4 regions of the Solibacillus sp. FSL K6-1554 genome follow, and region 2 is predicted to be linked to each of the others. Evidence: riboswitches for the same ligand, from Rfam matches in the RefSeq annotation. Region 2 holds a riboswitch; each other region holds the start of a gene.
The links. A riboswitch is a leader RNA that binds a small molecule or an ion and turns the genes downstream of it on or off. The one in region 2 is predicted to bind cobalamin.
Positions count from the first base shown of each region.

Region 1: it holds a riboswitch for cobalamin, as region 2 does, so the genes downstream of both, cobT (nicotinate-nucleotide--dimethylbenzimidazole phosphoribosyltransferase) here and cobJ (precorrin-3B C(17)-methyltransferase) in region 2, are expected to answer to the same signal.
Region 3: it holds a riboswitch for cobalamin, as region 2 does, so the genes downstream of both, MHB58_RS05980 (hypothetical protein) here and cobJ (precorrin-3B C(17)-methyltransferase) in region 2, are expected to answer to the same signal.
Region 4: it holds a riboswitch for cobalamin, as region 2 does, so the genes downstream of both, MHB58_RS02865 (ABC transporter substrate-binding protein) here and cobJ (precorrin-3B C(17)-methyltransferase) in region 2, are expected to answer to the same signal.

Region 1 covers NZ_JBBOSS010000001.1:3,203,757-3,212,048, reverse strand. The annotation lists gene MHB58_RS16005 (hypothetical protein) at 1-273, shown strand, start outside; gene MHB58_RS16000 (4-aminobutyrate aminotransferase) at 302-640, shown strand; gene MHB58_RS15995 (MBL fold metallo-hydrolase) at 668-1,591, shown strand; gene MHB58_RS15990 (hypothetical protein) at 1,901-2,068, opposite strand; gene thiC (phosphomethylpyrimidine synthase ThiC) at 2,090-3,874, opposite strand; TPP riboswitch at 4,023-4,137, opposite strand; cobalamin riboswitch at 4,471-4,648, shown strand; gene cobT (nicotinate-nucleotide--dimethylbenzimidazole phosphoribosyltransferase) at 4,741-5,799, shown strand; gene MHB58_RS15975 (hypothetical protein) at 6,363-6,674, shown strand; gene MHB58_RS15970 (YunC family protein) at 6,794-7,096, opposite strand; gene MHB58_RS15965 (choice-of-anchor I family protein) at 7,529-8,292, shown strand, end outside.
Region 2 covers NZ_JBBOSS010000001.1:1,606,957-1,615,248, reverse strand. The annotation lists gene cobK (precorrin-6A reductase) at 1-650, opposite strand, end outside; gene cobJ (precorrin-3B C(17)-methyltransferase) at 659-2,320, opposite strand; cobalamin riboswitch at 2,547-2,733, opposite strand; gene MHB58_RS07765 (S16 family serine protease) at 2,901-3,788, opposite strand; gene MHB58_RS07760 (DUF2785 domain-containing protein) at 3,804-4,607, opposite strand; gene MHB58_RS07755 (acyl-CoA thioesterase) at 4,611-5,015, opposite strand; gene MHB58_RS07750 (GNAT family N-acetyltransferase) at 5,030-5,833, opposite strand; gene MHB58_RS07745 (class I SAM-dependent methyltransferase) at 5,846-6,640, opposite strand; gene MHB58_RS07740 (alpha/beta-type small acid-soluble spore protein) at 6,879-7,091, shown strand; gene MHB58_RS07735 (cold-shock protein) at 7,500-7,700, opposite strand; gene MHB58_RS07730 (DUF4256 domain-containing protein) at 8,037-8,292, shown strand, end outside.
Region 3 covers NZ_JBBOSS010000001.1:1,251,320-1,259,611, forward strand. The annotation lists gene MHB58_RS05955 (pyroglutamyl-peptidase I) at 1-189, shown strand, start outside; gene MHB58_RS05960 (hypothetical protein) at 327-560, opposite strand; gene MHB58_RS05965 (metal ABC transporter ATP-binding protein) at 857-1,603, shown strand; gene MHB58_RS05970 (metal ABC transporter permease) at 1,619-2,485, shown strand; gene MHB58_RS05975 (Fur family transcriptional regulator) at 2,482-2,892, shown strand; cobalamin riboswitch at 2,944-3,125, shown strand; gene MHB58_RS05980 (hypothetical protein) at 3,286-3,843, shown strand; gene MHB58_RS05985 (ABC transporter substrate-binding protein) at 3,833-4,786, shown strand; gene MHB58_RS05990 (bifunctional adenosylcobinamide kinase/adenosylcobinamide-phosphate guanylyltransferase) at 4,985-5,527, shown strand; gene cobS (adenosylcobinamide-GDP ribazoletransferase) at 5,540-6,313, shown strand; gene MHB58_RS06000 (histidine phosphatase family protein) at 6,286-6,891, shown strand; gene MHB58_RS06005 (bifunctional adenosylcobinamide kinase/adenosylcobinamide-phosphate guanylyltransferase) at 6,834-7,262, shown strand; gene MHB58_RS06010 (ECF transporter S component) at 7,249-7,743, shown strand; gene MHB58_RS06015 (hypothetical protein) at 7,740-8,292, shown strand, end outside.
Region 4 covers NZ_JBBOSS010000001.1:563,867-572,158, forward strand. The annotation lists gene MHB58_RS02840 (GGDEF domain-containing protein) at 1-30, opposite strand, end outside; gene MHB58_RS02845 (GGDEF domain-containing protein) at 63-1,142, opposite strand; gene MHB58_RS02850 (DUF1934 domain-containing protein) at 1,337-1,774, shown strand; gene argS (arginine--tRNA ligase) at 1,777-3,444, shown strand; gene MHB58_RS02860 (acyl-CoA dehydrogenase family protein) at 3,783-4,937, shown strand; cobalamin riboswitch at 5,055-5,243, shown strand; gene MHB58_RS02865 (ABC transporter substrate-binding protein) at 5,385-6,332, shown strand; gene MHB58_RS02870 (FecCD family ABC transporter permease) at 6,325-7,323, shown strand; gene MHB58_RS02875 (adenosylcobinamide amidohydrolase) at 7,323-8,292, shown strand, end outside.

The sequences.
Region 1 (8,292 bases), 1.6 Mb from region 2:
CTATCGCTATTTTTGATTGTGAAATTTTATAAAAACAGAGAGATTTTTAAACAGCTATCAAAAAAAGAATGGTTACAGGGTGGTGGCGGATTTTTAGGTGCATGGGCTGTAGCGATACTCATCATTATTGGTGGTTCCAATTTTACAGATGCAATCCAGATTGTTTGGTTATCTAAGGTTTTTGAAGTTGTATTAATTTTGATTGGATTGGGTTTAGCAGGATATATTCTGCATAAAACATTGCCTGAAAAGCTAAAAGAACTTTACTCGTGATAGGAGCAAAGAAACGGAGGTAGTGCAAATGGATGAAATAATCGGATATGCAGTAGTTTTTATCATTATTGCAGGTCTATTTTATGCTTTAGTCAAACAAATTAAAGAAACAAGGAGCAGCGAACACATTGCGGGCAGTGCGCTGTTTCGTAAACAAATGGCAAGAAAAAATATAGTGATGACAGTTGCATTATTTGGAATTCTCGTGTTTTACACATTAAATATTGTGAGCGGTTTAAATTTCACTTCAACTAGATTAAACAGTTTCACTGGCCTCGGAACTTGGATTAGTTTTTTTGTTTACTTTTATGCAAGGTTAATAATGAAACCAAAGCAGGTTGATCATATTAGGAAATTATATCATTAAGCTTTTAAGAAGTAGGAGAGTGCTGCGATGAGAAAACGCTTTTCCAATTTAGATCAAATTGATTGTCTCGGGACATTTAAAGATGTGCTGAAATGGCAGCGATCAAAGCAAAAGAAAGTCGTCGATTACAAAGTACCGCAGTGTGAAGAAAAGCAGATTGCGTTTCTAAAAAGTAACCGTATGGAGCAGTCTGTTACGTGGATTGGCCACTCAACCTTTTTAATCCAAAAAGAAGGGCTCAATATTTTAACAGACCCGGTTTGGGCATATTGGATGGGTGTGGCGAAACGGTTAACCGAGCCGGGATTACGGTTAGATGAGCTGCCGGAAATTGATATCGTACTTATATCGCACGCGCATTATGATCACCTGAACATACCGACGCTAAAAAAGCTGAAAAAACGAAATCCCAATCTCCTATTTATCATTCCAGAAGGGCTCGGTTATTTAATGAAGCGTCACAAGCTGCACCATTTTATCGAACTTTCATGGTACGAAAAGCATGAGGCAGGTCCTCTTGAAATTCATTTCGTTCCCGCTCAGCATTGGACGAGACGCATGCTTTGGGATACGAATACATCGCATTGGGGCGGATTTGTACTGCAAACGGCGTCAGATGCGCAAAGCATTTATTACGCCGGAGACAGCGGGTATTTTCGGGGCTTCAAAGATATTGGCGAACGCTTCAACATACATACAGCGCTAATGCCAATCGGTGCATATGAGCCGGAATGGTTTATGTATGCCTCCCACGTGACACCGGAAGAAGCAATCCAGGCGTTTTGTGATGTAGGGGCGCAAGTGTTTATCCCAATGCATTACGGAGCGTATATGCTGGCAGATGAGACGCCAAAGGAAGCGATTGACCGATTGTATTTTCATTGGCAGCAGGCGAATTTAGAAAATGAACAATTAAAATCGTTAGCGATCGGGGAGACCTTTCGAATGTAATTGGTGGTTTGTTAAATGCTTTGAAAGATTATCATCAGCGCAGAACAGCAGAATTCAAATTTGTGATTTTCATATTTGAAAAAAGGATTATTGCCGTGTTTTGTATGTTGAGGCAGGCAAAACGAAATTGAAAAGGTAGAAATGGCCCTCAATGAAAAGATTGATCCAGCATTTCCAGAAGGAGATGGCACGACAAAATTCACCCTCTAAACTATCTTTACTTGTTAAAGTTAAAAAACCTTGCCTTAACAAAATAATTAAGGCAAGGTTTTTATGGAATCTCTTATTTCTTATGACACTTTTTATTTACTAATAATATAAAACATTTACTTTATTACACTTGATACATTTTTCATGATATTGATTTCCTTTAAAATGATGATCACAATTTTGCTGGATTTCTTTTAAACTTTTCTCCAAAACAGCAAGGTAAGTTTTGAGCTGATTAATTTCCTCTTCAATTTTTCCAACCTTCATCCTAATGACCCCCTAAGAAAGTTACTGATATATGTTACCACCAGATTGCTTAAACTGTTCAGCTTTTTCCTTCATACCTATTTCAATAGCTTCCTTCGTATCAAGTTCTTTTTCTTTTGCAAAATTACGAATATCTTGAGAGATTCTCATACTGCAAAATTTAGGTCCACACATAGAACAGAAATGTGCTGTTTTTGCACCTTCAGCAGGTAAAGTTTCATCATGATATTCGATTGCACGTTCAGGATCTAAAGATAAATTAAACTGATCTCTCCAACGGAATTCAAAACGAGCTTTTGATAAGGCATCATCTCTTTTATGTGCTCCTGGATGCCCTTTTGCCAAATCAGCAGCATGTGCAGCAATTTTATAAGTGACAACCCCTACACGAACATCATCTCTATTCGGTAAACCTAAATGTTCTTTTGGCGTTACATAACAAAGCATCGCTGTCCCATACCAACCAATCATTGCAGCTCCAATAGCAGATGTAATGTGATCATAGCCAGGAGCTATATCAGTTGTAAGAGGGCCTAAAGTATAGAAAGGAGCTTCCTTACAAACTTCCAATTGTTTGTCCATGTTTTCTTTTATAAGGTGCATTGGCACGTGTCCCGGTCCTTCAACCATAACCTGTACATCATGCTCCCAAGCAATTTTTGTTAGTTCTCCAAGAGTTTCTAATTCCGCAAATTGAGCTTCATCATTGGCATCAGCAATGGAACCAGGACGTAAGCCATCTCCTAATGAGAATGAAACATCATAAGTTTTCATGATTTCACAGATTTCTTCAAAGTGAGTATATAAAAAATTTTCTTTATGGTGGTGAAGACACCATTGTGCCATAATAGATCCACCTCGGGATACAATACCTGTTAAACGTTTTGCTGTTAACGGAACATATCGTAAAAGAACACCAGCATGAATGGTGAAGTAATCCACCCCTTGTTCTGCTTGTTCAATCAATGTATCACGGTAAACTTCCCATGTTAGGTCTTCAGCAACACCATTTACTTTTTCTAGTGCTTGATAAATAGGTACGGTACCGACAGGAACAGCCGAATTTCGAATAATCCATTCCCGTGTTGTGTGAATGTTTTTACCTGTTGATAGGTCCATAATATTATCAGCACCCCAACGTGTTGCCCATGTCATTTTTTCAACCTCTTCTTCGATGGAAGATGAAACAGCAGAATTGCCAATATTCGCATTAATTTTTACATGAAAGTTACGACCTATTATCATAGGCTCTGATTCTGGATGGTTGATATTAGAAGGAATAATCGCGCGACCCTTTGCAATTTCATCCCGTACGAATTCAGGTTTCATATTTTCTCTTATTGCGATAAATTCCATTTCAGGCGTGATAATGCCTTTTCTTGCATAATGAAGTTGTGTAATATTTTTCCCTTTTTTGGCCCGTAACGGTTTCCGCTTTAAACCAGGAAACACGTTATGATTAGCACGAGGATCGTTTTCATCTTTATAACCATTATCCTCAGGCTTGATTTCACGACCATCATATTCCTCCACATCGCCACGTTCTTGAATCCATGTACTGCGAAGGGCAGGGAGACCTTTTGTAATATCGACAGAATAATCAGGGTCTGTATAAGGTCCGCTCGTGTCATACACTCGTACTGGAGGATTATCCTCTTCTCCAAACGTACCAGTAGTCGGGCTTAACTCGATTTCACGCATTGGAACCTTAATGTCAGGTCTAGAGCCTGTTACATATACTTTTTTGCTACCTGAAAAATTAGACATGATGGAAATACTTTGTTCGTTTAATGAAGATGGTGACATTGACATAATAAATCTCTCCTTTTTTTGAATATAAGGACAAGAGATAGAACACAACAGTGGTGAGCTAAAAAGCTATGAAGTACATAAAAAAGCCGGTGTCCAATAAATGGTCGGACCCGGCTAATATGTATACAGAAGTAGTATTACTATAATACGATGCTAACTTCCCCACGCTGGTATGATCCAGATCAGGTCCCAAGAGTTAAGAAACTTCAACGTGTTTCTTTCTCAGCCCAACTTATTGGACACCCCTAGTTATTTCTATTCAATTTGATTTTAGTATACATGAAACTTCATTGAGATAAAAGTGAAAATTTAAAAAAATTATTTGCAGTTAGATGAATTACCAAACATTGATATCGTACTCATTTCGCTTGCAAATTACAATCATCTGCATGTCCCTACGTTAAAAGACTAAAGAAACAAAACCCGAACGTATTATTATTTCAGATGAGTCAACATTTTAAAACGGGGTCAGAATTCGTTGTATACGGTGGATTCATCGCTCAATGATTCTGAATCAGAGAACTTATTAATTCCTGCTTATTTAAAACCCACCCTTGACGAAAAAAGTCGTTCGTCGTAAAGTAATGATAAATTCATCAAGCATTAGGTGCCCTTTAAGGGAGAATAGGGAATAAAGTGAAAAGCTTTAGCGTAATCCCAACACTGTATAGAGGAGTTTCATAGCAAAACCCACTGGATTTACATCTGGGAAGGGGCTATGAAATTGTGAATCTGAGCCAGGAGACCTGCCTAATACGCTTACTGTTATAGACACTGGATATGTCTGTAGTTTATTTGTTATCGAATAAACTACAGGCTTTTTTATTGTCAAAAATACATTTAGATAGGGGAAACGAAATATGCAATTATTACAGCAAACAATTGATCAAATTCAAGGAATCGACCGACAAATGGAAGAAAAAGCACGTACGTACATAGACTCTTTAGCCAAACCACCACAAAGCCTAGGGAAGCTCGAATCACTAGCTCTGCAAATCGCCACAATTACGGGTGACCTTGCGCCTAAAATCGATAATAAAGCGGTGATCGTCATGGCTGCGGATCACGGGGTGTATGAGGAGGGCGTAACGCCAAATCCGCAAAGTACAACGGTTTTCCAAACATTATCATTTCCGAAAGGGACGACAGGGATGTGTACGATTGCGAAAATTTCGAATGCACAAGTCATTCCGGTAGATATCGGTGTAAAAGAAGATTTACCTCAAGATGCTGGGGTAATCATTAAAAAGGTCAAATACGGGACAGACAATATGGCGAAAGGTCCAGCAATGACCCGAGAAGAAGCGATTCAAGCGATTGAAGTAGGAATTGAAGTCGCAACAGAAGCGATCCAAAACGGTATCAATCTAATTGGTACCGGGGAAATGGGTATCGGGAATACGACACCGAGTGCTGCAGTGCTTTCAGTGCTTCACGGCTGTGATCCGCTGGCAGTAACGGGCTTTGGAGCCGGTGTCGGAGCTGGCGGCATCGAATATAAAGCCGAAGTCATTCGAAAAGCGATTGCCTTGAACGAGCCGAACGCCGAAGATCCGATTGATGTTGTAGCAAAAGTAGGCGGACTGGAAATTTGCGGGATGGCCGGAATCTTCCTTGCAGCTGCAGCGAATCGTGTACCGGTCGTTGTTGACGGGTATATTTCAACGGTTTCCGCATTAATCGCCTCTAAGTTAAATCCGAATGTGAAAGCATATTTGATTCCGTCACATTTATCGGAAGAGCCGGGTGCAAAAATTGCAGCTGAGCTTCTAGAATTAGAGCCAATGCTGCATATGAATATGAGACTTGGAGAAGGATCAGGTGCTGCACTAGCGTTCCCGATTCTAGATGCAGCATGTTCCATGATTACAAATATGGTGACATTGGAGGAAGCGGCCGCGCTTTTAGTAGCCAAGTAGAAAAAGAAATTAAATTAATAAAATAAAATGTCGTAAAAAGGCTACATTAAAAGTAATAGTAACTTTTAATGTAGCCTTTTTTTATGAATTCGATATTCCATAGAAATAAATGGCGTTTTTCAGTCTATTCCATTTGTTTTACCAGTAAAATACCAAATAAGCGGAACTATGTTGTTTATTGAGTAAGTGAAGAAATCATAAAGAAAAGCCCTATCCAATCCGCTGAAAATGTTATGTGCGACCAAAACATTCGGGGAATGAATAGAACTTGATTTAATTTTACAGAAAATTCAGTGAAATAAAAGCGATTGTCCTGTCAATTGTATCCCCTCCGCAATATCCTATATTAACCAAATGTAAAAACATATTTGAAATGTTAATAATAGCTAAAAAAGTGCTTTTTGGATGGAACTTGGAATAAAGTAACCGGTAAATAGGGTAAGGAGAAGTAAGACCAATAAAAAGGAGAGGCGGGAGGGGCATTAAGAGAAACGGGGTGATCACTATTTCTCCGTATGTGAAAGGTCGTTTTTGAATATATTCGAGAAAAGGATGAGGATAATATGAATCAAATTTTCAAAAAAGATGAGTTTATTATTATTCCTTTTTATAAAGGGCGCAAGCAGGAATTTATGGTCGTCAATACGAAGAAGGAATTTAAAAATGGACATACGCACTTAAAGTCATTTAAGATGGCCAAGTATTTGATCAATCTTGCGCGTTGCCAAAAAATCAATTCCGGATTAAGACCATATTTATTAACAAGCCTTACAAGAATATCGGCAGACCGTGAATATATTCAAAAATTAGAAGAGCTTCTAGCCGTGAAAAGAAGTAAAGGATCAAAAGCTTCCTATTATAATAAAGCAATCTAATTGTACGTAATAACGTCAATAAAAATAGATAGACCGCTTTTTCAAGAAATTGAAAGAGCGGTTTTTTGCATGGAAATATTTTTGGGGTGGAGCTCATCACCTGAGAACTTCCAATTTAACTAAATCATTTTTAATAACGCTTCTTCGCCAATCATACCTTCTTCAATACCGCACGCTCTTGCTTCGTATGTCACGGATTCTAGTGGCGCTTTAAGTAAGTCATCGATCGTTCGAACACCTACTGCACGACCCGCAATGATTTTGCGATCGGCCAACTTTTCATTTAACAGACCAACATCGAGTGCACCGCACATAATGTAGCCATGCTCATTCGAAATTGTCAGCAATGTTGTTTTAGGTAATTGAACCGTTACCGCAGTAAATAAATGACCTTGAAGATCAATCGTTTCCGTATAGACGATAACCTTCTCCCCCTTTCATATAAATCATATGAAACAATTAGAAATTGGTACTTGTTTTTGGGGAAATTATGCAGGTTACTTCAAAAGAGCGACTGCTTTGTTCTGCTTTTCTCAATTTACTTTCTACAATAAGGTACTAAGTTCTACTTTCGGACCGAACTGTTCAACTTTCAAGCTTGAATCTTCTACTTATCCCGAAGCCTTCTACTTTAGAGCCGGTTTGTTCCACTTTCACCAGTCCTCGTTCTATATTCATGACGCAGAGTTCTACTTTTGCATTGATTCTTTCTACTTTTAAGCCGGAACTTTCTACTTTCCCGGCCTTTAATTACATGCGGTGATAATAATACTTACAATCTCTTACAATTAATTCATATGAACTTAATATTCCACCCTTACACTAAGAAAAAATGTAAAGGTGGAATGTTGTCTATGTCTAAGAAATTACTAGCTGCGGCTCTTATTGGAGCGGCGGTCACTACGCCTGCCATTGTCGCAGAAGCTGCGTTAAGTTTAGATGCACGTTATGATTCCGGTGTTCAAAATGAAGATGGTGGTACCACGGAAATTGTTGCGTATAACCCGCACACCCATGCAACGTATATCGTAAATGGTGAAACGAAGAAAATCGAAGCAATCTCACTCAACTATACAAAAGATGAGGCCATTACGTTAAAGCCTTTCCTTTCGATCGATATCGCCAAAAAAATTGCCACATTCGACCAAACATTTGAATACGGTGATTTAACAAGCATTACGGTACACCCGAAAGAAAATGTAATTGCGGTGTCGGTACAGGCAAAAGGCTACAATACTGCCGGTTATGCTGTTGTACTAACGGGGGATGGCAAGCTTCTTGGCGCAACAAAAGTTGGCATCCAGCCGGACAATATTATATTCACAGCTGACGGGACGAAGCTTCTAACAGCAAATGAGGGGGAGCCGCGTGAAGGCTATGGCGCAGATATTGTTGACCCAAAAGGCAGTATTTCTGTCATTGATACAGCAAACAGCTTTGACGCATTAACAGCAGAAACGCTTTTCTTCGAAGCATTCGATACAGCAGAAAAACGTGCTGAGCTCGTTGCGGATAACGTCATTTTAAAGAAAAATACAAATGCTTCTGAAGATCTGGAGCCGGAATACATAGCAGTTAATGAAGCGAGCACAATGGCGTATGTCGCGTTACAGGAAAA
Region 2 (8,292 bases):
GCATCCATCTTTTCGTCTACTGAACCGACTTTCCCGCTTTCCTTTGTAATAATAAGTGTTGTGCTGAATTGTTCGTAAAGCGCTTTATTCAGTTCTTTTGAAAACGGGCCTTGGATTGCGATAATATCACGCTGCTTCACCCCAAGGTCATGGCATTTCTCCATATTCTCTTTATTTGGCAGCATCCGGCAGACAAGACGAATATTTTCGTTATGTAATAATTGTTCCGTAAAAACGGCAAGCGTTTTACTGCCTGTCGTCAGCATAATTGTTCCTGAATGTGCGGATGCAGCAATTGCCGCTTCTGTATACGTTTCCACTTCCGTAACAAGCGGATGTACATAACTTTGCTGCGGACGTTCATATCGAATATAAGGAATACCCGTTAAATTTGCAGCGGCCATCGCTGTTTTGGAAGCCTCTTCCGCATATGGATGACTGGCATCGATAACCGTTGTTACCCGCCGTTCTTCAATTAGTTCCTTCATTTGCTGTTCTGTTAAACGACCGACATGGTACGGAACATTCGCTTCCTGTAGACTCGCTGCAGCAGATTCCGTCACGACAGTCGCCACCAATTCTTGTCCCGCTTGCATTAATTGAACCGCCAGCTCTCTTGCATCACTTGTTCCAGCTAAAAATAAAATCATCATTTCACCTAATCTCCACAAGGGGCCTCTTCCACTTTAATTTTGCATGACATATCAACATAATTGAAATTCAGGATTTTTTTTACACGTTTAAAATATTTGAAAAAACGTTCATTCGGATGTCCATTTTCTTTATAGTCCGCAACGATTTCTGTTAGTAAAGGAATCAATTTTTCGGGATCGATCCCTTCAAGGACAGGTTGTGCTGCATGTGCTGTTCGTCCAACTGGTTTGGAACCGATAAACAAATCAAACTTTTTCTTGCGGTAAACAATGCCGATATCATCAAAAACCGCGCGATAACATGCCATTCCGCAACCGTTAAAACCGACATGTAGTTCTTTCGGCATTTTAATGCCACCAAGTGTTTCCATAATCTCTTCAGCATATGGAATGGATTCGGCTTTTTCGCCGTAACAGAAATCACACGCCTTGACGATTACTACGTCGCCGACAGGTTGAACAAGTAAACCCGTTTTTTCTACCGTTTCTACGATTCTTTGAGGTGAATCAGTTGGTACCTTCAATAAGAGACGGTGATCAGGCGTATACTCCATCGTACCCCGTTCTCCTACAACCTCTGCCATTGTAATCATTTGTGCAGGTGTAATCATTTTATTGGCAACACCTGGTGATACAGCAAACTCAAATATGGATTCCACTTCTTGCTGCACTAAAAAAGGATTTTCTTCAACTTTTACTGCTGACGTTTCTTTATGTACGAGCGCTAATGCTTCATTTGCAAGCTGTAATGCGGTTGTTTTAATTGCTGCTGGTTCAACTATTTTTTTCTCTATAGCTTCAATTTTTTCATACCCGGTCTTTGCTTCACCCGTTTCCTGATCCAACGCCCAAGGTTCCGCTTCTTTTTTCAAACGTTGGTGCGGTTTTAATAGTTGCTTTTCTTCTCCTAACGTATATTTACGCTGATAACCACGCGGTGTAATGATTTTATTATCGTAGTAAAATGTTGAGGAATTCCCCACGACGACCGTTGTCAGCATTCCGATATCATGTTCGAGCATTTCTTCTAGTGTTGTTAACACAATGTCCTGCGTATCCCGATAGGCAGCTTTTACTAATCCGACAGGTGTATCAGGTGAACGATACTTAAGCAATATTCGTTGCGCTTCCACAATTTGTCTTGTCCGTCTGCCGGATTTAGGATTGTAAAACGCAACGACAAAGTCTGCCATTGCCGCTGCCTCAATCCGTTTTCCGATGACCGTCCATGGTGTTAAATGGTCACTTAAACTAATTGTGCACGAATCATGCATAACAGGAGCGCCAAGTAAACTTGCACAGGAGTTAATCGCTGATATACCCGGAACGACTTCTACTTCAATCCCTTCTTTTGCAGTCCATCCCTTTTCAATTAATACTTCATATACGAGGCCCGCCATTCCGTAAACACCTGCATCACCACTGGAAATAACAGCAACTATATGGCCGGCTTCAGCCTGTTTTACAGCTTCTTGCGCACGTGAAACTTCTTCAGTCATTCCCGTACTGACAATGGTTTTCGCCGTCACTAAGTGCTCAATCAGTTCAACATACGTTTTGTAGCCCATAATGTGATCGCTTTGCTGTAGTGCATCGACTGCACGTTTTGTTATATGTTCCCGATCTCCAGGTCCGAACCCTACAACAAAGATCTTTCCTTTTTGCATGTAAACACCCTCCCTATTAGTAAAATACATCTCGTACCAAATAGGACGTGATGATAATTTTTCTTATGTGGATTTCATCAAAAACTAGTATTGGTTATCCACTAAAATAAAAAAAGCCCGCACCTCTCGTTAGAAAGAGGTACGGGCATGTGAAATTAATACTAAAAAAGTATAGAAAAACACAAAAACAATTACTTGTTTCGCCTATACTTCTCCCTCCGAAAAGTAAGTATCGTTTAAATAAGCAGGTTTCCTGGCTTAAGCTTCCTTTTACTTTCACTTCTTCCCATCTTTACGACAGTGATTCATTGTGATTTCATCAGCTATTACAGTAGCGGGGGCTGCATTAGTCTTTCACTAATTTCCCTTTTACCTTACAAAATTCTGTAAGCACTTATTTAAATTGCAAATTATTAAATTATTATAAAAATAACATAGTCTATTAAAAAATGATAGAACAATTATTATGATATCTGTTTTTTTCAGTGAAGATAAAGCATTGTTCCTTCATTATTTTTGTCCTTTGCACATTAATTCCCTATCCTAATTAACAAAGGTTGTTTATTTTCTGTTTTTCATTTTATTTATTTAATGACCCTGTTTCATTTAGTTTTTTTATATCAGTTACAGCATTTTCTATAGATGCCACAGCGATAATTTCTATATTAAGCTGCTCATCTTTTTTTACTCTCTTCGCCTCTTCTTCATTTTCTACAGGTAGAATTATATGAGAAAAACCGCTTTGTTCGGCAATCATAGTTTTCGCTTTTATTGAACCGATCTCCTTCACATTTCCTTTGCTATCAATCGCTCCTGTTACGGCAATCGGAAGATTATTGTTAACGTCACCATTTTCGATAAGAGCGCTTAATACAGTGGCAAGTCCTGCACTGTCACCTTCTATATCTTCTCTTTCTAAAAATTGATTAATAGCAAAAGCGTTTTCTGGTAAATAAGCAAGGACATTTTCCTTCATCGTCTCAAAATGTTTCTCCATAGGACGTACATAACTTAGTAATTCTTCGTTTTTCGAACGGTACCGGATTTTATTCGTGACAACTTCCGAATCCAAAACTTTTTTATAAGTTGAAGATTCCATAGTATGAATTAAGTAGTTCAAGTCCGTTATATATGGGATCTCAATCACTTCCACTGCCAGTACATTGATTCCTGAGTCTTCCACTATTTCAAAAGGCTCGTTATATGACATAAGAAAATAAGTATATTTTTCATAATCAATCAGTCGGCTTTCAAAGACAGCTAATAGGGCTAGTATATAAAAAATCCCTAAAAAAGCTGCTTTCAACTTCTTCTGGTTCCGGTAAACAAAGAATCCGAAAATTGAAATACCCAGGCCCACTATAATAAAAATAATAAATTGATAACCGTTAATCTTATCAAAATAATATGCGAGTAAGCCTGTTATGTATAAAATGAATGGCAGTATCATTAAAAAAATACGTCTCAATTTTTCAACTCCTTACTAAACAAAAGTTGGATTTCCAAAAATAATCCAATCGGCTGTTTTTGTACATTTGGTTGATTTTAATAAATGTCTTAATAATGCTGCCTCAAATTTTTTCACATTCCATTCATACCGGTATTTCTTATGCCAATCCTCTACTTCTATGTAATGCAATCCTTTTAGCCACGTTAACAATTGCTCATCCGTCAGTCCCTTATCCAGTAATGCATCAATGACCGGTAACATGCGTACTTCTTCCTCATCGATTAAAGCATATTCAGTATGAAGACAGCTTTTTAAACTTTGTAATGCACTACATAATAATTTGGAATCCTTCATCAACGGATGTCTAATTGCTTCTGTTAATAAATCACTTCCATGTGCAACCGCATGTGCCCAGCCCTTTGTATTGACGAATCCTCGGTAATCCTTCTCAAGAAATAAATAATGAATACTACGGTGAATAGCCTCAACAACAAGTTCTTCAGGCAAACTTCTATTTTCACGATCTTTCCCTAAAATAAGGGTGATAACGAGTGCCGAAAACGATCTTGTAAATACATCATCAGAAGGATTGCTCTGTGTAATATTTAAATAAAGGTGCTCATCATCCGAACATGTTTTTAATATTAAAACTAATTGTTCTTCAGTAAATTGCTCATTCAGAATTAATTCGCAAAATCCCCGATAAATTAAGTTATCACGTAAATAGCCATCCGTATTTCCAATATTTTTTAGCATGAACTGGATTAATTCGTTAAAATCAATTAAATCCAGATTAATCGACTTTTTTACAATTCCTTCTAATTGTTCTTTCATCATATTTTATTGCTCCATTTCAAAAAGCTTCTTTAATGGATCAGGAATTTTCGCAACTCTTTTCTTTTCTAAATTGAAAAAGCATCCTGATTGTTTTCCGATGCAATGGATATGCTTTTCCGTTGTAATTTCCAGTTCCATTTCCCAACTAGATTGCCCGATTTTCACCATCCAGCACCGACCGACTGGTTGATCGAAAATTGTTAAAGGGGCTTTATATTCAATCTCTGTTTTCATCAAGATCGGGGATATTTGCACAGCCATCATCTCTGCTAATGGATAATGCTCATTTAAAAATGCCATACGTAAATCCTCAAACCAGCGTACATACACAATATTACTTACAATGCCCATCGCATCGATATCATAGGCGTTAATCTGAATCGGTTGTTCTGCCAATAATGTTTTCACAATATTTGTCCCCCTTAATTTTTCTCTTCATAACGAACCATTGACCAAAAACCGATATCCTCAAATCCAATCCGCTTATAAATGCGTCCGGCAGCCGGATTATCATAAAACAGACAGATTGATTTCCCTTCAGCGAGCAGGTCACGGCAAAGTTTTAACATACAATGTGTCGCATATCCTTTTTTCCCGTATCCCGGTCTCGTTCCGACGCCTACAATCATCGCGGACTGAGAATTTTCCGCTGTTGTTGATGCTGAAGAGACCATCACACCCTGTTCGTCACGAATAATATAAGTACGCCCCGTTTTAAATTTTTCCGCGCGCTCTCTTCCTTCAACACTAAATGTACCCGTTGAAAATTCCGGAATCGATCTGAGCATGTCAATATTTTCTTCGTATTCACTTGGCTGTAAATACGTCACATTTGAAAAATCCAAATCAGATGTGGGAACGGTCAATTCTGTACATTTTGCATAATACGTTTCGCTGTCCCGACGAATACCGCGGTCAATCCATTTCTTTAATGGAGCGACTAAATGCTGAAGCCCCGAAATTTCTATCCGACCTCGATTTTTGTTAATGATTTTGGCAAATCCCTCGGTATCATAATTTCCTTCACTGTACGGGATATAGTTTTGATCATAGCGCAGTAAAATCGCTTTTAGCTGATCACCTTCAAATTGCCCCCATAAATCCTGGATATCCGATTCCATCCCATACGCTTCAATATCACCGATGATAAATAAATTTTCTGCCGGCTTTTTATGTACAAGTGCCAATGTAGTTTCAAGGTCTTCGTTTGTTAACTTTCGAATCATTATATTTGCCTCCTATATAGTACGTTTACGAGCTTTTACGATAAAGGTTGTTGGAAAGTTGCTTGCTTTATGTAGAGAATAATATTTTTCGGAATACGGAATTTCTTCACCTTTTGCATGTACCGGAATATCACTTTCAATAATTTCTACAAGTTCAAAGCCTGCTTTTAAAAGTGCATTTATAAATGTCGCCATTTTATATTTCGGTATTTGCATTGGCGCATCTTCCCCTTTAAATGTCGTTGTTTCGATATGTCCTTCACGCTGGTAGGAATCCGTTAAACTAAACTGATGATCACGGCATTTGATTTGATTATAGAAAGGGTGTTCCCAGCTGAAAATAAATTCGCCTCCTTCTTTTAAGTAGCTGTAAACTAACTTAAACGTTGCCGGAAGATCACTTGACCAGCCAATCGCATAAATGGAATACACTAAATCAAAATAATTCTTCGGCAGACCGATTTCTTCTTCCATTGGAGCCGTAAATAAGCTTACCTCAATGCCGTATAACGTTTTCTGTGCCAGGTCCATTTGGGCACTCGAAAAATCAACACCCCAAAGCTCCTTTGCACCATTCTTATTCATATATAAAAGAGAATGACCGCTCCCAAATCCAACTTCCAGCACTGTTTTGCCGGCAACACTTCCGATTAAATTAAGTTCCTCTTCGGTTTGTGCTAATGGTCCATAGCTTGGCAACGCATCTCCTCCAGCAAAATGCTTTGCTACAATATCCCAGCTTTTTTTATTATTTTCGATAATTGTATTCAAAAAAGTCATTCCTTTCTGTAACGATGATGATTCCATACTGTATCTCCCAATTAAACCACTTTATTCCATATGTTACAATCCGACAATTTTTCTAATTTGTTTTAGTTGCGGTGCGAGCTATCCTATGTGATTTAGTGTTTATCGATGATAATTGGTTATTATAAAAACACCATATTATAAAAACGTTACCAATTGAACTGTAAATTACCTATTTCTGATGTGGTATGAAACTTTTTTACCTGTGCATTCTATTGTCATAAGGAGGCGATAACAGATGGCAAACAACAACAGCTCAAACAAATTACGTGTACCTGGTGCACAACAAGCAGTTGACCAAATGAAGTACGAAATTGCACAAGAGTTTGGTGTTCAATTAGGACCAGACGCATCAGCACGTGCTAACGGCTCTGTAGGTGGCGAAATTACGAAACGCCTAGTACAAATGGCAGAGCAACAATTACGCGGAAACTCAAACAATCAACAATAATTAACGAAAAGGAAGCGCTACAAATTTGTAGCGTTTTCTTTTCATTTTGGCTTTTCAAGAAGATTACATACACAACAAAAAATGAATCTTTTACAGCTTGCCTCCATAAAAACATTAATAAACGCCATTTCTCAAATGTCCTTAATTAACAAATCTAACCTTAGCTTTAAGGGCTGGGATAAATTTGAGCTATGTCTTTTAAAGGAGGAAATTCATAAATGAATATTTATGGGTGGATTGGTTTGTTAGGAATTGTTAACCTTCTCATTTCGTATAACTGTGCAATTAAATAATCCCGCTCCTAAAATCATATTTAGGAACGGGATTTAAATTGTCTACCCTATCATTTTTGACACAAAAAAACTGCACCCCATATTTGGGATGCAGTTTATCGTTACATCATTAAAATTAAAGTTTTACGATGTTTGTAGCTTGTGGGCCACGTTGACCGTCTTCGATTTCAAATTCAACTTTTTGACCTTCGTCTAAAGATTTGAAACCTTCGCCTTGGATTGCTGAGAAGTGAGCGAATACGTCGTTTCCGCCTTCAACTTCGATGAAACCAAAACCTTTTTCTGCGTTAAACCATTTTACTGTACCTTGTGTCATTTAAATGACCTCCATTTAATTAAATTTAATAAGATCACAATTCTCATAAAGAAAAAATTCACATATTACAAAAAGTACTAAATAAAACACGAATACATTTTGTAATAGGTGAATTTATTGTTGTCTTGTAACATTTCTTATTAACCATAGTATATAACAAACAAAACCATTTGTCTATTCTTATTATTTTATTTCATTCGAGTGCAAGTATAATCATGATGCAAACTAAGTTTTGAATAGATTTATCTTATTTCGAAAGTTAATCATTACTAGACTTTATTCTCTAGCTTACAGTATCATTAATGGCATCAACTACTTATCGAGGTGTTCTCTATTATGACAGCTAAAAAAGTATTAACAAACGAACAACAAGAACAACTTCTTACAATATTGAAAGCACGCTTTTTACAGCATATGGAACGTCATCCAAATATCGATTGGGAAAATGTGCAGACAAAGCTCGAAGCGAATCCTGTAAAACTGTGGTCGCTTCATGAAATGGAACGTACTGAAGGTGAACCTGATGTCGTTGCATATAATCATGAAATGGACACATACACATTTATGGACTGTTCACCTGAAAGCCCTAAAG
Region 3 (8,292 bases), 360 kb from region 2:
AATATAATGTATGAAGGTTTGTACTACGCTGCAAAGAATGAAGCAATCCGAGCTGCAGGATTTATTCATATACCTGCATCATTCGAGCTGGCGATCGAGCACGGCCGGATTCCGGGCTGGTCAATGCGTGATTTAACAGCGGCCATTGAACTGGCACTCGATGTATGTGTAGGTAAGAATGCTGGATAAGGCATTTAAATTAATCGGAAAATAATAAGACAAAAAAATCAGCCGTGTTGCGGCTGATTTTTGTTTTTAAAAGATTGGAAAGTAATTTACGGAGCAGGTAGCATTACAAAAAAATGTGTTCTGAAAAACCGTCTAAATTACAAACCGACTAACTTCATTAATTTTTTATAACGTCTATCCCCAAGCAGCTTCTGAATTTTTTTTAAAACTTCTTTTGGAACGCCGGTAAGAGCCCAGCTGATATTGGCATGCTTCAGAATTTTTTGCAGCTTCTGAACTTCTTCTATGCTCAATTCAAGTCCCTGCTGTTTGGCGAAATCCTGCAGTTGCCTGTCATTCATTCCTTTTAAGTTATCAAGCCATTGTAGCATTTGAATTATCTTCATCCTTTCAAGTTTATCCCGCATTAACGGGTAATAATTTATCTGCCTCGAAAGCGTAGCGGCAGAGCCAAGACTCCCGCCTCTAAACCTAATCAGATCGAAAAGGATAGGTGGGAGGTCAACTACCCGTAAAAGCCCGATTGGTTAAACTAACTTTCAGTGGGGGATGAAAAAAATCCCCACTGATTGAAGTTCAACCTTAATCCCTTTACATAAACAAAAAACTGCATTATACTAACTTGATGTAAATCGTAATGATTTTGAATTAGAAAGAAGCGAACGAAATGAAAAAACCATTGATAGAATTGAAGGATGTTTCCTTTCAATATGAATACACACAAGCATTGAAAAATATTTCACTACGTGTCAATGAAGGCGATTTTTTAGCATTAATTGGGCAAAACGGCTCCGGTAAATCGACACTTTTGAAATTGATTTTAGGACTGTTAAAGCCTATGTCAGGGGAAATTAAATTATTTGGCGAACAAGCAAGCCATTTTAAACACCGCGAATGGATTGGCTATGTTTCTCAAAAATCCAATGCCTTTAACTCGGGGTTTCCTGCAACGGTCGAAGAAGTCGTGAAGAGTGGTTTATCGCAAAAGGTAGGGCTGTTTAAACGCTATCCAAAAGATGCGGATATTTTAGTGAAAAGTGCTTTAAAAGATGTCGGCATGGATAAATTTCTAAAACGGAATATTGGACAGCTTTCCGGCGGGCAGCAGCAGCGTGTGTTCATTGCACGTGCTTTAGTATCCGATCCGAAGCTTCTTATTTTGGATGAACCGACAGTCGGAATTGACCGAGAAAATGTGCAGGCATTCTATGATATGCTCGCACATTTAAATAAGCATCACAATATGACGATGATTTTAGTTACACATGATGTGGACACGGTTTCGGATCGTGTCAGTCATGTAGCGTGCTTAAATCAGTCGATTCATTTCCACGGGTACAAAAATGATTTTGATACGATTTCGGAAGAACAGATTGCTAGCTGGAACGGCCACTCTGTTCGAAAGATTCACTAAGAGGAGCAGGCCGTTATGATAGAAGCAATATTAAACTATGAATTTTTGCAAAATGCCTTTTTCTCAGGGCTTGTTATTGGAGTAATTGCACCATTGCTTGGTGTATTTATCGTAGTAAGACGTTTATCGCTAATTGCGGATGCACTGTCGCATGTAACACTGGCGGGGATTGCCGGGAGCCTGTACTTGAGCCAATCGTTTGCAGCGCTGGCTTTGCTGAACCCGATTTATTTAGGGATTATCGCATCTGTAAGTGGTTCGATCTTAATTGAACGATTACGCCGACTATATAAACATTATGAAGAACTTGCGATACCAATTATTATGTCGGGCGGAATCGGTGTGAGTGCCATTTTAATATCACTTGCAAGCGGATTTAATACCGATTTAATGAGCTATTTATTTGGCTCTGTATCGGCTGTATCACGTCAGGATCTATATGTTGTGCTGGCAATTGCAGTCGTAGTTGTATTATTTTTAGTTTTATTTTTTAAAGAGCTTTTCGTATTGTCATTCGATGAGGAATATGCGAAAGCGAGCGGTTTACCTGCGAAATGGATTCATTTATTGTTCATGATCGTTGTCGCACTCGTTATCGCAGCAAGTATGCGTATTGTCGGGATTTTGCTTGTTTCAAGCTTAATGACATTGCCGGTAGCTGCAGCGATGCGTTTAGCTCGCGGTTTTAAAGAGGCGATTATTTTAGCGATTGTATTTGGAGAGCTGGCAGTAGTAATCGGACTCATTTCTGCATTTTACCTGAACTTGGCACCGGGTGGAACAATTGTTGTCACATCTATTTTGATCTTGCTATTAGTAATTTTAATCAAAAAGCTTGTTTTGAAATTCACAATTAAATCGGAAGGGGAAGAGATACTGTGAATGCAGCGCGCGCGTGGGAAATATTAAAGGATAATGGCTATAAAAAGACGGATAAACGAGAGTTGATTTTGGGTATGTTTGCAGCTACAGACAAATATTTGACTGCCCGTGATTTGTTATCAGTATTGAAAAAAGATTTCCCTGGGATGAGTTTCGATACAATTTACCGTAACCTCGCTACTTTCGTGGAGCTTGATATTCTAGAAGAAACAGAATTAAACGGTGAGCGTAACTTCCGTATGCATTGTGAGTCGGATCATCATCACCACCATTTTATTTGCCGTGATTGCGGGAATGTAAAGGAACTGTCTGTTTGCCCGATGGAAATGCTCGGTGAAAAGCTGCCGGGTTATGCTGTAGAAGCACACAAATTTGAGATTTATGGCAAATGTCCGGATTGTTTGTAAATTTCCATTGCATATTTCTGTTAATATGCTAAAGTGATTAAGACAAATTGAATAAATTTGCAGGAAAAAGATGCATTATGCATAAATGGGAATTCGGTGTAAATCCGAAGCTATTTCCGTAACTGTAAGCGTTGATGAAAATAAGTGTGAGACCACTGCTAATATAGCGGGAAGGTACTTATGAGTAAAGTGAAACGCAGAGCCAGGAGACCAATCTTTTTCTTATCGTAACATCCCTCTTCGGAATTAAAGAGAATGTACGGCAGTCACTGATCGAATGAGCATCCTTTTGCAGCACTCTTTTTTGATTTTTGAAGCCATCCATTTTCTTGGGTGGCTTTTTTTCGTACACTCGTAATTTCGTGAGGCACTACTTGAAGTGAGGAGAATTTTATGAAAAAGGATATCCGTTTTTCCTGTTATCCGTTTATGAGGGAAAAATCATGCTGCGTCGACTATGAAATCCGCACCGATTCTTTAACAACGCGAATCGGTACAGTCTTTCCGACGTTAGTTGATGATGCTTCCGGTCAGCTCGTTTTGGAAGATTTGAGGAGAATCCAACCGTTAGCTTATCATGTCAATGGTTCGGTAAGAGGTAAATTAGCCATTACATTTGAGGATTTGCAATGGCTAAGCGATCGATACGATTTTTATGTAAGTGAAGTTGGAGAAGCGATTCAGCAGTTTGTACTGCCACAAGGAATCGAAAGTGCAGCAAGACTGCATATTTGCCGCAGTGAGGCGAAAAAGTCTTACAGGGCATTACATAAAGTGAGCGAGGAAAGAGAAGTGGATGAAATTTTGTTTGATTTTCTCGGGCTGCTTGCCAATGTGTTTTTTGTCATGGCGGTCTATATGAATCAGCAGCATCAACAAGAGGAAATTCCATTTATCTCAAAATCTTATCCGACGAAAAAGAAAAAAGGGGTTACAACAAATGAAATTTAAGAACAAATGGATCGTTGCTTTAGCGGCAACATTCTTATTAGCAGCATGCGGATCAAATGATGAAAAGTCTGAAAATGATGTGAAAAAAGAAGAGCAGGCCGGTTCGAAAAGTGAAGGTGTACCGTATACAGTTGTTGATGATCGTGGTGTTGAAGTAACATTCGATGAAGTACCGGAAACGATTATTTCCCTGCAGCCTAGCAATACAGAAATTTTGTTTGAGCTGGGTGTCGGTGAACAAATTATCGGGGCAACAGAATATGATACATATCCGGAAGCCGCACAAAAAATTGAACGTGTGTCGACTTCTACTGTCATCGATGCAGAGCGAATTCTGGAATTGGATCCGGATGTCGTAGTTGCCTATACAATTGGGGAGGAAGCACAAATTGCCCAATTGGAAGATGCAGGTTTGAAAGTATTTGTAATTGCTTCGGCTGCGACATTTGATGATGTTTATACGGATATTATCCAACTGTCCGAAGTAATGGATGTAAAAGAAAAAGGCGAAGAAATTGTAGCCGACATTAAAGCACAAATCAAAACAGTACAAGAAAAAACAGCGACAATTGATACGAAGAAAAAAGCATATTATGAAGTTTCGCCAGCTCCGGATCTTTGGACTACCGGCAGCAGTACGTTCCAGCAGGAAATAATGGATCACGCCAATGTTGAAAATATTTTTGCTGATCAGACGAGCTGGATTAGTGTGACGGAAGAAGATGTCATTACTCGTAATCCTGAAATTATTATTACACCGGCAACCTATATGGAAAATGCAGTTGACGAGATTCTAGGACGCACAGGTTGGGATAAAATACAGGCAGTTTCAGAAAAGGCAGTTTATCTGGTCGATGGAGATATTATGTCCCGTCCTGGACCGCGTATTGGTGAAGCCGTTGAAATTATGGCACAATCAGTATACCCGGAACTATTTAAATAAGTATAGAATAGAAGGACATGCCTAAGTTTAGGCATGTCTTTTTCAATTAACTTCATTCAGCGGATATCGCTGAATGAAATTAATTGGCTTCCGGCGGATGTCACGACTTCGGCGATGAATTCTTTGCGCTTCAGCGCAAAGCCGAATACGGACGCAATTACGCCTCGGCGTAATTGATAAATATAAGGGGGGATACGATTGATTTTTATAACCGGTGGTGTGCGCAGCGGCAAAAGTGCTTTTGCAGAAAAATTTGCTAGGCAGTTAGGTGAAGAAAAGACGCTCTACTATGTCGCGACAGGTGTATCCTTTGATGAGGAAATGGAAAAACGAATTATCCGCCATCAGCAAGACCGCGAAAATCAGAACGCCCATTGGAACACAGTGGAAATGCAAGCACAGATTCCTGTTACGATCGAGCAGCTTTCAAATAATGATGTTGTGCTTTTTGAATGTGTGACAACATGGCTTTCGAATGTACTGTATACATATGAACAAAAAAATGAAAATAGCGAGTACATCGATAATTGTATCGAATCACTGCAAAAGCAATTGCTAACATGGCGGAAGCAAGGTGCTACAATAATAGTTGTATCAAATGAAGTGCTGGATGAACTGCCATCACAGTATGATGAGGTAAATTTGTATCGCAAATTATTAGGTGAGCTTCATCAATGGATTGTCCAAAATAGTGATGAAGCATATGAAGTACAATTTCAGCTTGTACAGCGTTGGAAGTAAGGAGGAACCAAGTTGAAAAATAGTTTGAGCGGTTTTTTGTTAGCTTGGCAATTTTTTTCGGCAGTGCCGATAAAAAAACAGCTGGATATGAATGCCAAGTCTGTTACATGGATGTATGGATTTTTACCGATTGTCGGTTTACTTATCGGGTCCATCATTAGTAGTGGTGTATTTATACTATCTCGCTATAGTGAGGTTACAGAGTTGCTGTTGGCGATTTTGATTGTGATCGGATTAATCGTTCTGACAGGTGGACTGCATTTAGACGGCTGGATCGATATGAGCGATGCGTTCTTTTCCTATGGAGAAAAGGAGAAACGGCTGGAGATATTAGATGATCCGCGAACAGGCGCATTTGGGGTACTTAGTGTTTTTGGTTTACTTGTATTAAAAATCGGCGTTATTTATGAAATGTTGACGTATGGGCAATTGGCGATTGTGCCCTATTTAATCTTTATTCCTTTTATAGCGCGAATGGGGATGCTGCTCTATTTTGTAACGATGCAGCCGGCAAAAGAAAAGGGACTCGCTGCTTATTTTAAAGGGATTGTCATTCGAAATAAGCTTGTTTTTTTAATCGTTTTTCAAAGTATTCTAGCATTTGTAAGCTGGTTTTACATTGGTGCATTCAGCTTATTTATTTTAGTTGTCGTGATGCTGGTAGCCGTTGTTTTTTACCGGAATTGGTCAAGGAAACATTTCGGCGGTGTTACAGGCGATTTGCTCGGTGCGCTCGGTGAAGGATTGGAGGTTGTCCTATGGCTCACGATATTACTGTGCATTTAATCAGGCACGAAAAAACGAAAGCAAATACAGAACGGAAATATATTGGCTGGACAGATGAACCGATCCTGAAAAAAGTGGAAGCCAAGATCGATCTACAGCCAGGTATCGTTTATGGGAGCGATTTACGGAGATGCCGTGAAACTTCACAATGTTATTTTCCGAATGCCGAATTTATCGCTACCCGAAATTTGCGTGAGCTGCATTTTGGGGACTTTGAAATGTGTACATATGAACAATTGCAGCATAAAGGAATATACCGGGCTTGGATTGATGACCCGACTAATCATCCGATCCCAAACGGGGAAACCTTTTTCCAGTTCAAGCAGCGTGTATTGAAAGGCTTTCGTGAAATTGTAAATGAAAAGAAAGAATATACGCTGATCGTACACGGAGGAGTGATTCGTTTATTACTTGCCGTTTACGGGGGGAAAGCGCAATCCTTTCAGCAAACAGTGGCCAATCATCGAACGATTTACACACTTGGCTGGAATACGATAGAGGAACTCATAGGAGGTGCGAGATGTACGTTATACTCGGAGGCGCACATAACGGTAAACGAAAATATGCAGAAAAAGTGATCGCGCAGTTACCGGAAAAAGAACTGATTATTTATGAAGGATACTTACCACAACCGGAAGAAATAAAAGAAAACGAGCGTTACATAATAAGCAATTTTGAACAGATGATTTTACCGTATCTTCATGAATCCGAAGAAAAGGTGGCACAGCAAATTTTCGGACAGATTATGCAAATTGCTGAACAGGCAGAACTGATCTGTATTTGTACAGATACGAGCCGCGGTGTTGTCCCGCTTGAAAAAGAAGCACGGCAATTAAGAGACACTTGCGGTAGGCTATACCAGAAGCTTTGCAATGAAGCACAGACGGTCATTCGTGTATGGTACGGCATACCACAAATTTTAAAAGGAGATTCTCATGAACAAAACTAAATTACGTTTAATTATTTTAACAGCATTAATTGCGGCTATTTGTGTGATTGGCAGTTTTATTAAAGTGCCGGTAGGGGTCGTGGCAACAGCTGCACTCGATTCTGCTCCTGCTTTAATTAGTGCAATCTTTCTACCGCCAGTTTTTGCAGGCGCGGCAGGAGCACTCGGGCATGTCGCGACAGGATTCACATCCGGTTTCCCGCTAGGCATTTTACATCTTTTAATTGCGGCGGAAATGTTTGTGATTGTTGCGGTCTTTGCAGCTATGCATCAAAAAGGCCTTCAAATTTTAAAATGGATATTTGTCATTATCGCAAATGGTATTATTGCACCGATTCCATTTTATTTTCTTATTTCTCCGGCATTTTACATCGGCTCGATTGCCTCATTAACAATTGCGACAGCTGTAAACTGCCTGATCGCAATACTTGTCATGCCTGTATTGAAAACAGTCGTACAGCGGGTAGGGGTTAATGTATGAGAAACTCGATAGAAGTGAACGGGTTAGTCGTTTCGATTGATAATTCGGGTTGTATCGGCACAAAAGAGCATGATATTGTACAGGTACCCAATGAAGTGACCGCCTATTTTACAGCACGTACTGCTATTTTAGAGCAGCTTTGCGCGGGTGCCATCCCGGTTCAATTATTAATGGCCAATTTCTCGGGCGATGAAGTATGGTCAGAGTATGAACAAGGGTTTAAAAGAGCATTTTCGGAAATGGGGCTGGAAATGCCTCCTTTAATGGGCTCGAGTGAAACGAATTTCCAGTCGCTTCAGTCGGCGGTCTCTCTTACGATGCTTGGAAAAAAACAATTCGAACGGAATACGGATCGTTGTGAGTTTTATGTTATCGGCGAACCGCTTGTCGGAAATGATGTGATAGAAAATCCACATAAAATTGCACATTTAAATGAGGTGTATGAAGGACTGATCAATGGCTTCATCCAAGCAATATGGCCAACAGGTTCTAAGGGAGTCGGGGCAGAAATTACACGTTTTACCGGAGAGTGTTATACAGCCGATGTCA
Region 4 (8,292 bases), 1.0 Mb from region 2:
CGAAAAGTTGATTGTTAGCTCCAAAAACATGGCATCACCCCTTGGTAATGTATCGTTACCCCTTATTTTAGATTATTTATATGGAAATAAGAAGATAGTTTTGTTTTTGCCTGCTGTTTTGCCATAACTAAATTTTCCAGGAGCTCCAAAGATGTTTCCCCATTATCAGGAAATGAACTAATTCCAACCGTTACAGATATATGTAAAGATAAATCTTGGGATACTTCGAACGGCTGTTGGGCAATCATATTAATTAGATTATTGGCCTCTACAATCGCAATAGCAGGAGGTACATCCTTTAATATGAGAAGAAACTCCTCACCGCCTAATCGGCCAACATATGCTCCATTTTTATTGGCATATTCCATCAAGTGTTGGGCAAGTTGTTTAATAACAAGATCACCTGTAGAAAAACCATGCCGTAAATTTATCATTTTAAAATCCCGAATATCGACGAGCAATAAATTGAAAGAGGTTTTCTTTTTCATCAGGTTTTTGACAAATTTCTCATTTTCCTTATTGTTTGGCAACTGTGTCAAAAAATCGATCTTTTTCAAATAAGTCGTCTGTTGTACAGTATCATTGGCAAGTTTTATTTGGCGAATGACAAAGTAAATGAAATAAAATGAAAAAATCGTAAAGATGCCATAAAGCAATAAGTATTCATAGCTTTTAGTATGGAAGCAAAGCCCGAGAAATAATGCGATAAATGTTTCAATAAAGCATCCCCAAAAAAATAAAAATATATTTTTTTGCGTCATTTTATATTTACTTGTGACAAAGAATAATATCAGAACAAGTACAATAAAGTTAATATTCAGGAACATCGGTACCCATGCCAAATATGGCAGGAAAAAAAGTCCGATTCCTATAATCAGACCACTGATCAGAATAGCAAATGGCCCGCCTAAAAGCCCACTGTATAACAACGGAATATACTGAATGTTCATCATGAAATCATTCGTAAGGTGAACAGCAGAGAAAGTCAGCACAAGGCCGGTTACACCAAACTTCAATCCAATTACATAAGGCTTCGTTCGACTGATGAATGGTGTCTGTCTAAAGTAGTTGATAAATGGCCAATAAATTAAAAGTGTAAACGTAAATAATATACAGAAGTAAGATAGTAATTCGATTAACATAATAAGCTCCTTTATACACTAATCATTACTGTTCCGAACGAAAATTGCTATAAAAATAGTGGAATTGAAGGAAAATTGTCCAAATCAAGATGATTGAGGGAGTAAGCGCAAAGTTAAGTTCGTTGTTGCTTAAAGAGATATACTTATCCTATAATAAAAAGGTTATAGAAATATATGTATAGGAGCTGACTGCTATGGCGAACGAGAGCGGGAAAACAGTCAAAATTAAACTAGTTTCCTCAATCATTCCAACCGAGGGCGAGCTTGAACAATATGAAATGTGGCTTGAAGGCAGTTGTGTGGAAAAAGGGAACAGTCATTATCTGCGCTATGAGGAAGTTCAGGAGGATCTGCAAATTCAAACGACGATTAAACTGAATGAAGCGAATTCGTTTATTATGCGAAAAGGCGGTGTGAACATGCGTTTGCCTTTAAATCCGGACTTACGCGAGAATGGTCATTATGAAAGTCCATTCGGCTCATTACCTCTTGTTACCGATACACATCAGTTAGCCATAGAAGTAGTACAAAGCGAAAAAGTGTCAGGGCAATTTAAAACGCATTATGACCTTATCATAGGTGGCAACTCAGTTGGCCATTACAAATTAGATATTCAATTTACGGAGGTATAACGATGAACGCAGTAGAACAATTACAGCAATCGATTAAAGCAGCACTCAAAGCGGCAATCGATCAAGCAGGCCTAGTAGAAGCAGGCACGGAAATCAATATTCATTTAGAAACACCAAAGGATAAAGCAAACGGAGACTTCGCAACAAATATCGCAATGCAATTGACAAAATTGGCGAAGAAGCCACCACGTGCAATAGCTGAAGCAATTTTAGCGCATTTAACGACTGAAGGTACAGATATCGAGAAGATTGAAATTGCCGGACCAGGCTTCATGAATATCACAGTACGTAAAGACTTCTTGGCAAGTGTAGTTACAGCTACATTTGAACAAGGCGAAAACTACGGTCGTTCAACTGCAGGCGCAGGAGAAAAAGTACAAGTCGAGTTCGTATCTGCTAACCCGACTGGTGACTTGCATTTAGGACATGCGCGCGGTGCATCTGTAGGCGATTCATTGTGTAATGTATTGGATTTTGCTGGTTTTGATGTATCACGTGAATATTATATTAATGATGCCGGTAACCAAATTAATAACTTGGCGTATTCGTTGGAAGCACGTTATAAGCAAGCGTTAGGTATGGAAGCAGAAATGCCGGAAGACGGATACCACGGTCCGGATATTATCGGAATCGCTGGTAAGCTGGCTGAAGAATACGGTGCGACGATTTTGGACAAGTCCGATGAAGAACGCTTTAAATTTTTCCGTGAGCACGGCTTGAAACTGGAATTGGCAAAACTGCAAAACGACCTTAAAAACTTCCGTGTTGAATTCGATGTTTGGTATTCAGAAACATCTTTATATGAAAACGGTAAAATCGATGTAGCGTTAGACAAACTAAAAGCAAATGGTCATGTGTTTGATGAAGACGGCGCAACTTGGTTCCGTTCAACAACATTCGGTGATGATAAAGACCGTGTATTAATTAAAAACGATGGTTCATACACATATTTAACACCGGACATCGCTTACCATGAAGACAAACTGCGTCGTGGATTTGATAAACTGATCAATATTTGGGGTGCTGACCACCACGGCTATATTCCACGTATGAAAGCGGCAATCGAAGCACTTGGCTATGACCGCGGCACATTGGAAGTAGATATTATCCAAATGGTTCAGCTGTACAAAAACGGTGAGAAATTCAAAATGAGTAAGCGTACAGGTAATGCTGTAACGATGCGTGAGTTAGTAGAAGAAGTAGGCTTGGATGCTGTACGTTATTTCTTCGTTAAAACGGCAGGGGATTCACATATGGACTTCGATTTAGACTTAGCGGTATCACAATCGAACGAAAACCCAGTATATTATGCACAGTATGCACATGCGCGTATTTCATCGATTTTACGTGCAGCTAACGAGCAAGGTTTCGAAGCTTCATTGGAAAACCTGAACTTGCTAGTAGCAGAAAAAGAAGAAGATGTACTGAAAAAAGTCGGCGCATTCCCGCAAATTGTGGCAGATGCAGCAAAACACCGCACACCACACCGTATCGCAAACTATATTCAAGACTTGGCAGCTGCATTCCATAGCTTCTACAATGCAGAAAAAGTATTGAACCAGGATAACAAAGAGCTGACAGAAGCTCGTTTAGCATTAATCACAGCAGTAAAAACAACATTGGCGAATGCACTGAAACTAATCGGCGTAAGCGCACCTGAAAAAATGTAATTCAACTATTTAAAGCACTCTATTTTCTGTATACGAAAATAGGGTGTTTTTTCTTTGAGGATTGTGAGATTTCTACTGTAAGCGTGATTCGTTTTACGTTTCGAGAGCAACAGTTCTCCTTTTGAGGTGCTATCTTCCACATTAAGTTGAATCAGTTCTCCTTTTTCCGTAATTTGTTCCAATTCCGCCAGCAAACCTTCCAATTACAAAACAGGGAAACGCATCTAGTGTAATCCCTATAAAGGAACTGGGGATATCTATTGACTTGTAATTTCCCGAAACGTACTATTAAATTTGACTTCTATATACAGGACAATAAATATGAGGTGGTGCTTTCCATGAGCAAGGAATTATTTATTCAAACCGACGAGCAGCAACAATGGCTGAAAAAGTTAGAAACAATATCAGAGAGCGTGAAAGTAAATGCTCAGCAAACAGATGAACAAGCAACATTTCCATTTGAAAATTTCCGGAAGCTGCGTGAAATCGGCTATACAAAAATAACGCTGCCAAAGGAATATGGCGGGGATGGCTTCACAGTCTATGATGCGCTATTACTGCAGGAAACATTGGCGAGCTATTGCGGAAGCACCGGGCTGGCTGTTTCGTGGACAATTCAAAATGTAGGCGAGATTTTCGAAAATCGTTACTGGGATGAACAAAAGCTCGACTGGTTTGGTAAACAGGTTGCAAATGGCGCGACAGTCAATCGTGCGGTAAGCGAGTTTGCAATGGGAAGTCCAGTACGTGGCGGACGTCCGGGAACTTCAGCAAAAAGTGATGGGGATTATTATGTAATTAATGGACGTAAAAACTATACGAGCGGTGCACCGGACCTCGACTATTTTTTAGTTTCGGCATGGATTGAAGATGAGGGACAGCTAGGATTTTTCCTCGTTCCGAAAACGGCTGAAGGGGTATCGGTCGAAAATACATGGGATGTTGCATCAATGCGTGGTACGGGAAGCGATGATTTAGTGCTCGATAATGTACGAGTTGATAAAACAAACTTAGTGGAATTACCGAGTTATTCAACCGGATTTAAACTGAACGGCTGGTTGCTGCTTATCCCGGCAACCTATTTAGGCATTGCCCAGGCTGCACGCGATTACGCAGTTAATTTTGCGAATAGCCATTCCCCGAACAGTATTCAAGGAACGATTGCCCAGCTGCCAAATGTACAAACACTGATTGGCGAAATGGATTTGGCGTTGACGAGAGCACGCTTTACGATTTACGGAGTTGCGGGACTATATAATGACCCGATTAAAAAGGCGATACTAGTCAATGAAATCAATATTGCGAAACATGTAGTGACAAATACAGCAATCGAAGTTGTCGATAAAGCGATGCGTCTTGTTGGGGCAAAAAGCCTGCAAAGATCAAATCCGCTTCAACGCTATTACCGTGATGTCCGTGCAGGTCTGCACAATCCGCCAATGGATGACATTACGATTAAACGTTTAGCAGAAACGGCAATTGAAAAAGCTTAAAAGCAAAGGGGTAAGCAGTTCTTTTATTCGTAATTTCAGCGAAATAAGAAGAATTATCTGAAACTTTGGCGATTGAGCACACATTTTTCTGAATATCAGCTATAATAGAGCTATTAATTTTATATGGACGATAAAGGTTCTTGCTCACTGATAGAGTAAGGAGTAAAAGGGAAATCGGTGCAATTCCGATGCGGTCCCGCCACTGTAAATGCTAGTTGAGAGCAGTATGCCACTGAAAAACTTTCGGGAAGGCGCTTATCAACGTTATGCATAAGCCAGGAGACCTGCCTTTATAATGCCCTAAAATAAACCTACGAGGATAGGATGTGGCGGATAAATTCTTTTTCCATTGAATTTTATTTGCATACGTAAAGCTTCCTTCATTTTTAGTAGGAAGCTTTTTATTTTTGTAGAAAATTATACAACGAAATTTTGGAGGTTATTATTTTGAAAAAATGGCAACTGCTATCTTCCGCAGCATTACTTACATTAACATTGGCGGCATGCAACTCGGAAAAAGCAACAGATGAACAATCAGCAAAAGACAATACAGAAGTAACTGAAGCAGCACAATTCCCGGTAACTATAAAAGATGCCTTGGACAAAGAAATCACGCTTGAAAAAGCACCAGAGCGCATTATTACATTGGCTCCATCCAATACGGAAATTTTATTCGGACTAGGGTTAAACGATGAAATTATTGCTGTGAACGACAATGATACATATCCTGAAGAAGCATTATCTAAAGAATCAGTTGGCGGCATGGAATTTAATCTAGAACAAATAATTAGCCTGCAGCCCGACTTAGTTGTTGCACATGAATCGGGATTGTACAGCTTCAATGAACAGGCGATTGCTCAGCTTGAATCAGTAGGAATTCCTGTATTTGTTGTAAAAGATGCGAAAACATTTGAAGAAACATATGACACAATCGAACAAATTGGCAATTTGACGAATAAAGAAAAAGAAGCAGAAGAAATGATCATCTCCATTAAAGAGGGGATTGAAGAAATTGAAGTGAAAGTAGCCGACCTGGAAGAGAAGTCCGTATTTGTTGTTGTTGGGACAAATCCGCAACTATATGTTGCTGGACAGGAGACGTTCATTAGTGAAATGCTTGATGTATTAAATGTAGAAAATGCCGTTCCGGAACTCGGGTGGCCGCAGTACAGCTCGGAGCAATTTGTAAAGAGCAATCCGGATATCATTTTAGTAACATATGAAAACGACTTGGCAGCAATCGAGGAAAATGATGCATATGCAGAAATGGATGCTGTGAAAAACGCCAATGTGAAATTAGTCGATAGCGATACGACAAGTCGACAAGGTCCGCGTATTGTAGAAGGTATTGAATCAATTGGGGAAGCAATTTATCCAGAGGTATTCAATGAATAAAAAATATTCAATCGCCTATGTACTATCGATTGGATTGCTTTTAAGCAGTATATGGATTGGCATTTCGTTCGGGTCAGTTAATATTCCGTTTTCGACATTGTGGGATAAAACAACAGATCCGGTTGCATACAGTATTTTGTGGAAAATCCGAATGCCACGCGTCATTTTAGCCGCATTAATCGGGGCTTCTTTAGCAATTGCGGGGGCAGCATTCCAAGGGTTGCTTAAAAACCCTTTGGCAGATCCATACACATTAGGTATTTCATCAGGGGCCTCGGTAGGTGCGGTAATGACAATCTTTTTAGGCATTTCCATACCGGTGCTCGGTGTATTCACTTTGCCGGTATTCAGTATGGCTGGAGCTGCATGTACGATGATCATCGTCCTGACATTTGCCAGACTTGTTGACCGCTCGATGAAAATGGAGACGCTGATTTTGACGGGAATTATTTTCAGCTCGTTTTTAGGGTCCTGTATTTCCTTAATGGTCGCACTTACTGGTGAACAGCTACGAGAAATCATCGGCTGGCTTCTAGGAAGTGTATCGATGCGAGGGTGGCCATATGTCCGGATGGTTCTGCCATTTATGGTGCTTGGTACAGCAATTATTTGGCTGACTCGCCGTGAATTGAATGCGATGATTTATGGAGAAGAGCGTGCCCAGTATTTAGGGGTAAATGTTAAGCGCAGCAAGTATATGATATTGGCGGGTGGTTCCATTCTAACAGGAGCGGCTGTTGCTGCATCCGGGACAATTGGATTTGTCGGATTAGTAGTACCGCATATGATTCGCCTGCTAATCGGAGCAGACCATCGACATTTATTGACATTGTCGTTTTTGAACGGTGCAAGCCTGCTCGTCATTTGTGACTTAGTATCACGTACAATTATTTCCCCTATTGAACTGCCGATTGGTGTTATTACTTCCTTTATTGGAGCACCTGTCTTTGCCTATATTTTCTTCAAGCAACGTAGAAAGGTTGTTGCATAATGTTAAAAGTAAATAATCTATCCGGCGGTTACGGTGGGAAAACGGTTGTGAAAAATATGACGTTTCACGTGGAAAAAGGAAGAATTCTCGGGATTCTTGGTCCAAACGGCAGCGGAAAATCGACATTACTGAAGATGATCAGTGGTGTGCTGAAATGTGAAACAGGCGAAATTATTATTGAAGAGAAACCGCTTAAAAGCTATGATAACAAGCAATTAGCGAAAAAGATGGCCGTACTCCCCCAATTAAATGCAAGCGCATTTACAAACAGTGTATATGATGCGGTTTCGTTAGGACGCTACCCTCATCAGAGCGGTTTTTTTTCATCTTGGACGGAAGAAGATGAAACGACGGTACAGCGGGCGATGGAAAGCACAGGTGTTTCGCAATATAAAAATCAATACTTGGAGTTTTTATCCGGCGGCGAGCAGCAAAGGGTATTTATTGCACAGGCACTTGCACAAAATTCGGAGCTGCTTCTATTGGATGAACCGACAAACCATTTGGATATCGCGCATCAAAAGCAGATTTTGGATATGATTCGGATGCAAGTTGAGGTGCATGGGCTGACAGTTGTCTCGATTTTCCATGATATTAACTTGGCATCGCTTTATTGTGATGAGCTGCTGCTATTGGAAAATGGTGAAGTACGGGCGTTTGGCGAACCGCATGAAGTCGTGCTGCAAGAGCAGATTGCCGATGTGTATCAGGCTCGAATTGCGACATATCCCCATCCGGAACTGCCAAAACCGCAAATTACGATGCTGCCAACGAATGAAATGGAAAGAAAAGCTGCGGCAATCCATATCAACAAGTTTCAAATAACTAAAGACTATATTGAATATCAGGCACAGGCACCGCTAAAAGTAATTTCATCAGCTGTTCATAATGCCGGCATAGGCTGGTATGACACATTACTCAACCGTTCCATTGCTCCTGAATACGATATTTATAATGTGAAAGAGGAAA